DNA from 3 places in the Pseudarthrobacter phenanthrenivorans Sphe3 genome. Region 1 is predicted to be linked to each of the others. Evidence: riboswitches for the same ligand, from Rfam matches in the RefSeq annotation. Region 1 holds a riboswitch; each other region holds the start of a gene.
What was found. A riboswitch is a leader RNA that binds a small molecule or an ion and turns the genes downstream of it on or off. The one in region 1 is predicted to bind S-adenosylmethionine.
Positions count from the first base shown of each region.

Region 2: it holds a riboswitch for S-adenosylmethionine, as region 1 does, so the genes downstream of both, ASPHE3_RS12440 (aminotransferase class V-fold PLP-dependent enzyme) here and metX (homoserine O-acetyltransferase MetX) in region 1, are expected to answer to the same signal.
Region 3: it holds a riboswitch for S-adenosylmethionine, as region 1 does, so the genes downstream of both, ASPHE3_RS18285 (DUF1737 domain-containing protein) here and metX (homoserine O-acetyltransferase MetX) in region 1, are expected to answer to the same signal.

Region 1 covers NC_015145.1:1,420,837-1,423,091, forward strand. Annotated here, with positions in the region: gene ASPHE3_RS06535 (bifunctional o-acetylhomoserine/o-acetylserine sulfhydrylase) at 1-1,177, shown strand, start outside; SAM riboswitch class IV at 1,268-1,383, shown strand; gene metX (homoserine O-acetyltransferase MetX) at 1,396-2,255, shown strand, end outside.
Region 2 covers NC_015145.1:2,675,233-2,677,487, reverse strand. Annotated here, with positions in the region: gene ASPHE3_RS12440 (aminotransferase class V-fold PLP-dependent enzyme) at 1-1,365, opposite strand, end outside; SAM riboswitch class IV at 1,400-1,513, opposite strand; gene hisN (histidinol-phosphatase) at 1,667-2,255, opposite strand, start outside.
Region 3 covers NC_015145.1:3,936,697-3,938,951, forward strand. Annotated here, with positions in the region: gene ASPHE3_RS18275 (TetR/AcrR family transcriptional regulator C-terminal domain-containing protein) at 1-44, opposite strand, end outside; gene ASPHE3_RS18280 (hypothetical protein) at 269-523, shown strand; SAM riboswitch class IV at 743-857, shown strand; gene ASPHE3_RS18285 (DUF1737 domain-containing protein) at 871-1,149, shown strand; gene ASPHE3_RS18290 (rhodanese-like domain-containing protein) at 1,146-1,556, shown strand; gene ASPHE3_RS18295 (O-succinylhomoserine sulfhydrylase) at 1,557-2,255, shown strand, end outside.

The DNA of each region.
Region 1 (2,255 bases):
GGCCGAGCTCGCGCCCATCTACACCAGGATCGGCAACCCCACCCAGGATGCGGTGGAGCAGCGGATTGCCAGCCTCGAAGGCGGCCTGGGTGCGCTGCTGCTCAGCTCCGGCCAGGCGGCTGAGACCTTTGCGGTCCTGAACATTGCCGAGGCGGGGGACCACATCGTGGCCAGTCCCAGCCTCTACGGGGGGACCTACAACCTCTTCGCCCACACCCTGAAGAAGTTCGGCATCTCGGTCACGTTCGTAGCGGATCCTGACAACCTCGAGCAGTGGCGTGACGCGGTCCAGCCCAACACCAAGCTCTTCTTCGCTGAGGTGGTGTCCAACCCGCGGCAGGACGTCCTGGACATTGAGGGCGTGTCCGGAGTTGCGCACAGCGCCGGCGTCCCCCTGATCGTGGACAACACCCTGTCCACGCCCTACCTCATCCGTCCGCTGGAATGGGGTGCAGACGTCGTGGTGCACTCGGCTACCAAGTACCTGGGCGGGCATGGGTCCGCGATCGCCGGCGTCATCGTGGACTCGGGAAACTTCGACTTTGGCAAGGACCCCGGGAAGTTCCCCGGCTTCAACACTCCGGACCCCACTTACAACGGCCTTGTCTACGCGCGTGACCTTGGGGCGGACGGTGCCCTGGGTGCCAACCTGTCCTATATCCTCAAGGCCCGGGTCCAGCTCCTGCGTGACCTGGGTTCTGCTGTCTCGCCATTCAACGCCTTCCTGATTGCCCAGGGGCTGGAAACGTTGAGCCTGCGGGTGGAACGGCATGTTGCCACCGCGCTGGAAGTGGCGCAGTGGCTCGAAGCGCGTGACGACGTCGAATCGGTCGCCTACGCGGGTCTGCCCTCCAGCCCATGGTTCGAGCGCGGGCGCAAATACGGTCCCAAAGGTACAGGGGCTATCGTCTCGTTCAACCTGGCCGGCGGCGCGGAAGCGGGCAAGCGCTTCGTGGACGCCCTGGAGCTGCACTCCCATGTGGCAAACATCGGCGACGTCCGCTCCCTTGTCATCCATCCGGCGTCGACCACCCACAGCCAGCTCTCACCGGAGCAGCAGGAAGTGGCCGGCGTGACCCCGGGGCTGGTGCGGCTTTCGGTGGGCATTGAGCACATTGACGACATCCTGGCCGACCTCGAAGCCGGCTTCCGGGCGGCCAAGGCCGCCGCAGCCTGAACCTGCCGCACCACCTGGCCGGCAGCCGGGGAAGTCACAACCAGTCACACTCTTGGCGGCAGGCATGGCCTGTTTCGTACACTCGAACCAGGTCATGAGTGCCAGTGACAGCCCCGGCTTGCTGGCCGGCAACCCTCCTTCCGCGGTGGGGTGCCCCGGGTGAAGACCTGGCCTGCCGGTCATTCGACGGCGGGCAAGCGCGTAGAAGAGGTCTTGCCATGACGGTTACCGTCACCCGTACCACCGTTCCCGAACACGGAATCGTCCGCTATGCCTCCATCGGCGGGCTGCAGCTGGAGGGCGGCGGTTACCTGCCGGACGTCACCCTGGCCTACGAAACCTGGGGCAGGCTCAACGAGGACGGCAGCAACGCTGTCCTGATCGAGCACGCGCTGACCGGCAGCACGCACGTGACCCGGGGTGACACGGATGAGCCCGGCTGGTGGGAGCAACTCGCGGGCCCGGGCGCGCCCGTGGACACAAACCGGTTCTTCGTGGTGTCCATCAACATCGTGGGCGGTTGCTACGGGTCCACCGGCCCGTCGTCACCTGCACCGGATGGCAAACCCTGGGGCTCGCGCTTTCCCCTCGTCACCTTGCGGGACAGCAGCGTGGCCGAGGCCCGGCTGGCTGACCAGTTGGGAATCAATAGCTGGTTTGCGGTGCTCGGCGGTTCCATGGGTGGAGCCCGCGCACTTGAATGGGCCATCACCTTCCCGGAGCGGGTGCAGCGCTGCGCAGTGATTTCGGTGGGCGCCGCAAGCACGGCCGAGCAGATCGCCTTCGCCCAGGCGCAGACCCTGGCGATCCGCCAGGACCCGAATTTCAACGGGGGCGATTACTACGGCGGCCCGTTCCCCGAGGAGGGCCTGGCCCTGGCCCGGCGCATTGCGCACATCACCTACCGCTCTGCGGCGGAACTCGAAGGCAGGTTCGGCCGCGAACCCCAGGCTCCGGAGTCGCCCCTGCAGGGCGGCGTCCTGGCTGCCCGCGGCCGCTACCAGGTGGAAAGCTACCTGGACCACCAGGGGAACAAGCTGGTCCGGCGGTTTGACGCCAACAGCTACATCGCAATCAC
Region 2 (2,255 bases), 1.3 Mb from region 1:
GTACGTACGGTTGTCGTTGGCGGGAACCCAGCGGCCGGCGTCAACCACATAGTCCCAGCCAAGGCCCTTGCTGCGCAGGTCCCGGATGCCGGCCAGGAGCCGCTCGGCGTCCTCCAGCCTGGAGCCGACACCGAAGCTGGCCCGCAGGGAACCGGACGGAAGCCCCAGCCGCTTCAGGAGCGGGTGTGCGCAGAAGCGGCCGTCGCGCAGCCCCACGCCATGTTCCGCTGACAGGTAGGCGGCCACCAGGCCGGCGTCGTAGCCCTCCACGGAGAAGTTGACCACGCCGATGGTGTCCGTGTCCGGGTCGGTGTCCTTGAAAATCTGGTGGACCGTAACGCCGTCGATCTCCTGCAGGCCCTCCACGAGGAACGACCGGATGGCGGATTCGTGGGCGTGCCACCGGTCCTGGTCAAGTTCGGCGATGACCTGGGTGGCGCGGGCCAGCGTGGCGGCGCCAAGGACGTTCGGTGATCCGCCCTCATGGCGGGCTGGGCCGGTTGCCCAGCTGACGCCGTCGAGCCTTGCTTCCTTCACGGCCCCACCGCCGGCAAGGTGGGGGGTGCCGGCGTCGAGCCAGTCCGCCCTGCCAACCAGCACGCCCGCGCCGAAGGGCGCGTACAGCTTGTGCCCGGAGAAAGCGATGTAGTCCACGTCGTCGGGGGTGATGTCCACGCGCCGGTGGGGGGCCAGCTGGGCTGCGTCCACCACGATCCGTGCGCCGTGCCCGTGGGCCAGGGCGGCGAGGGCACGGATGGGAAGGATCTCACCGGTGACGTTCGAGGCGCCGGTGATGGCGAGCAGGCTCACTCCGCCCTGTTCCAGTTCGGCCCTGACCGCGTCGATGGTGCCTGCGATCGTGTCTTCCGCGACGATGCTGCGGTGCGGCACGCCCTGCCATGGCAGGAGGTTGGCGTGGTGCTCGATGTCCAGGTAAAGCACGTCGCCGTCCGGTACCCCGCCGGTTGCGGGCAGGCAGCCTGCCAGCAGGTTGAGCGAGTCAGTGGTGTTGCGCGTGAAGATGACGGAGTCATCCGGGCGGCCGCCCACGAATCCGCGGACAATGGCGCGGGCGTTCTCGTACACGGAGGTGCTGATCTGGGACGCGTAGCCTGCGCCGCGGTGGACGCTGGCGTAGTAGGGCAGGATCTCGTTGAGGTACGCGGACACCACAGTCAGAGCCGGGGCGGACGCACCATAGTCGAGGTTCGCGTAGCGGACGTGCCCGCCATGGATCAGCGGGGCCTGGATTTCAGCGCCGGTGACTGCTGCAAGCGGGCGGCCGGCGGCGGCCTGCCACTGGTCAAAGAGGGCAGTGGTTGCAGGCTGGATGGCAGCGCTGGGGGAGACGGTGGCAGTTGTCACAAAGACCTCACTTCACAACAGGACTCCGTGACGGAATCCGCGCTTGCCGCATCCGTTCCGGACCGGCCTGGTCGTCACCCGGGGCACCCCACCGCGAATGGAGGGTTGCCGGCCAGCAAACCGGGGTTTTGCGCTGGCACTCGTGACCTGGTTAAGAGCGTAGGACATGGGCAGGGAAGGTTAAAAGCCGGCGGAAATGTTAAGGGCTTTGTTACGTCCGCTTGGAAAAGGGCCCCTTCACCGAACATTACGACGGCGGCCGCCTCTGTGGGGAGTCAGCCGCCGTCGGAAATTCGATGGATCAGAGGAGGTCGTCGAGGTCCGGGTTCAGCCTGCGCAGCACCTCGGAGTGCAGGATGGAGTTGGTGGCCAAGGCATTCCCGCCGAACGGTCCGTCTTCGCCCTCCAGCGACGTGAAGCGGCCGCCCGCCTCCACCACAATGGGGACCAGGGCAGCCATGTCGTAAAGGTTCAGTTCAGGCTCGCAGGCAATGTCCACCGAGCCTTCCGCAACCATGCAGTAGGACCAGAAGTCGCCGAAGGCCCGGGTCCGCCACACATCCTCGGTGAGGCCCAGGAACTCGTTGAGGTTGCCGCGTTCCTTCCAGCCGCCCAGGCTCGAATAGGACAGCGAGGCATCGGACAGGCTGGAGACGTTGGAGACCCTGAGGCGGGTGGCCGCGGCCAGGGAACGCCCCATGTAGGCGCCCATGCCTTTCGCCGCCCACCAGCGCTTGCCCAGCGCGGGAGCGCTCACCACGCCCACCACCGGTTCGCCCTCATCCACCAGTGCGATCAGGGTGGCCCAGACCGGAACGCCCCGGACGAAGTTCTTGGTCCCGTCAATGGGATCAATGATCCACCGCCGTGATCCGTGCCCGGTGCTGCCG
Region 3 (2,255 bases), 1.7 Mb from region 1:
GCTTTTCGCCTGTAACCGGCCTTGGTCGGTTTGGGGGAGGCCATGGTTTCCATCCTGGCTAGCAGCAAGTCCGCAGGGGTTAATCCAAACGCTTGCCTGATGTGTAGTCTACGGGTAAAGTCTACAGTGTAGATGCGGCATTGACACGTCCCATAGTCCGTGGTCATAGCGGGCTTCATCCACAACCCCCATTGCCCTGTGCACGGCATTGAGGTTGGCTGCTGTAGCCGAACGGCGGCACCACCGCACTTAGCGAAGGGAAGCCGTCATGGCACATTCGCAGTTTGATCTTTTCCTCAAAGAAGCCACCTACGTCGACCAGGCCTCGGAATCCACGCTCGACAGCGACCGGCTGTACGGCCTGTACACGAGCTGGTGTTTCATCAACCAGCAAAAGCCGCGCCCTGAGTCAACTTTCTGGTCAGCAATGAACCACCGGGTTGCCCCCGGCCACAATGGGCTCCGCATGAAAGGCCCGGCCGCTGCCGATTACATCATGGCCAGCTACCCCGGGCTCGTCTAGGAGCCCTTCCCGCAAGGAATTCCGGCGCGGACCGCAGCCTCACGACAGGCGGTCCGCGCCTTTTCTGTTTGCGGGCTGGCCGTCCTTCTTGCCGGCGGATCCGCCGTCGTACCTTCACGGGAGGTGCTGAGCCTACCCGCGGCGCCTTGCACGGTTCAGTTACGCAACATGACGACGGCGGCGGTGCGGCTCACGGCGGCAAGTGTTACGTTTTTGCGGAGTAATGAGTACCGGCGCCAAGCCCTGACTGGCCGGTCGGCAACCCTCCTTCCGCGGCGGGGTGCCTCAGGTGAATACTCGGCATATCGACCGATTCGAGTTGCAAGCGTGAGAGAAGGAGATCCGTCGTGTCTGACGCACCTGCCCCTGAAGAGAAACTGTCCTACCGCTTGATCAGCGGACCGGACAACCGTGAATTCTGCGAACGGATCTCCAACGCCCTGACGGAAGGCTATGTGCTCCACGGCAGCCCGGCGGCAACCTTCAACGGCACCAGCGTCATCGTCGCCCAGGCCGTGGTCCTGCCCGCAGCCATCGCTTCCGCCGACGCCGCAGTGGCCGACGCCGTGGATGACCTTGAAGCTGCAGGCGACGACCTCGAGTTCGACGGCGAGGGCCACGCATGAGCTACGCCGGAGACCTGACCCCGCAGGAGGCCTGGGAGAAGCTCCAGCAGGGTGCTGTGCTGGTGGACGTTCGCACCGAAGGCGAATGGGCGCACATCGGCATCCCCGATACCAAAGCCACGGACAACGATCCCCTCTTCATCCAGTGGTCCTTCCCGGGCGGCATCCAGAACCCGGACTTCATCAACGACCTCACGCAGCAGGCGCCGGAGGACCGGTCAACCGAGCTGGTGTTCCTGTGCCGTTCCGGCCAGCGTTCCATTGCCGCGGCAATTGCCGCCACCCAGGCGGGATTCACCTCCTACAACGTCCTGGAGGGCTTCGAAGGCGAGCCGGACCGCTACGGCGAACGTACCGTCAACGGCTGGAAGAACCGCGGCCTGCCCACCAACCTGGGAAAGAACTAAGTGACCTTCAACGAAGACGCCGCCGGCTGGAGCCCCGACACCCAGGCCGTCCGCGGCGGATTGGACCGCACCAACTTCCAGGAGACCAGCGAGGCTGTCTTCCTGAACTCCGGGTTCGTGTACGAATCCGCTGCAGCCGCCGAACGAGCCTTTACTGGCGAGGACGAGCGCTTTGTCTACTCCCGCTACGGCAACCCTTCCGTAGCCACATTCCAGGAGCGGCTCCGGCTTTTGGAAGGCACGGAGGCGTGCTTTGCGACGGCGTCCGGCATGTCCGCCGTTTTCACCGCCTTGGGTGCCTTGCTGGCGGCCGGTGACCGCGTTGTGGCTGCCCGCTCGTTGTTCGGTTCCTGCTTCGTGATCCTGAACGAGATCCTGCCGCGCTGGGGCGTGGAGACCGTATTTGTGGACGGACCGGACCTGGAGCAGTGGCGCGCAGCGCTCTCCCAGCCCACCACTGCCGTCTTCTTCGAGTCGCCGTCCAACCCCATGCAGGAGATCGTGGACATCGCCGCCGTCAGTGAACTGGCCCATGCGGCGGGGGCGACAGTCGTCGTCGACAACGTCTTTGCCACTCCCCTGCTGCAGCGCTGCGGCCAGTTCGGCGCGGACGTGATTGTGTACTCCGGAACCAAGCACATTGACGGCCAGGGCCGGGTGCTCGGCGGCGCCATCCTGGGCACCAAGGAGTTCATCGAC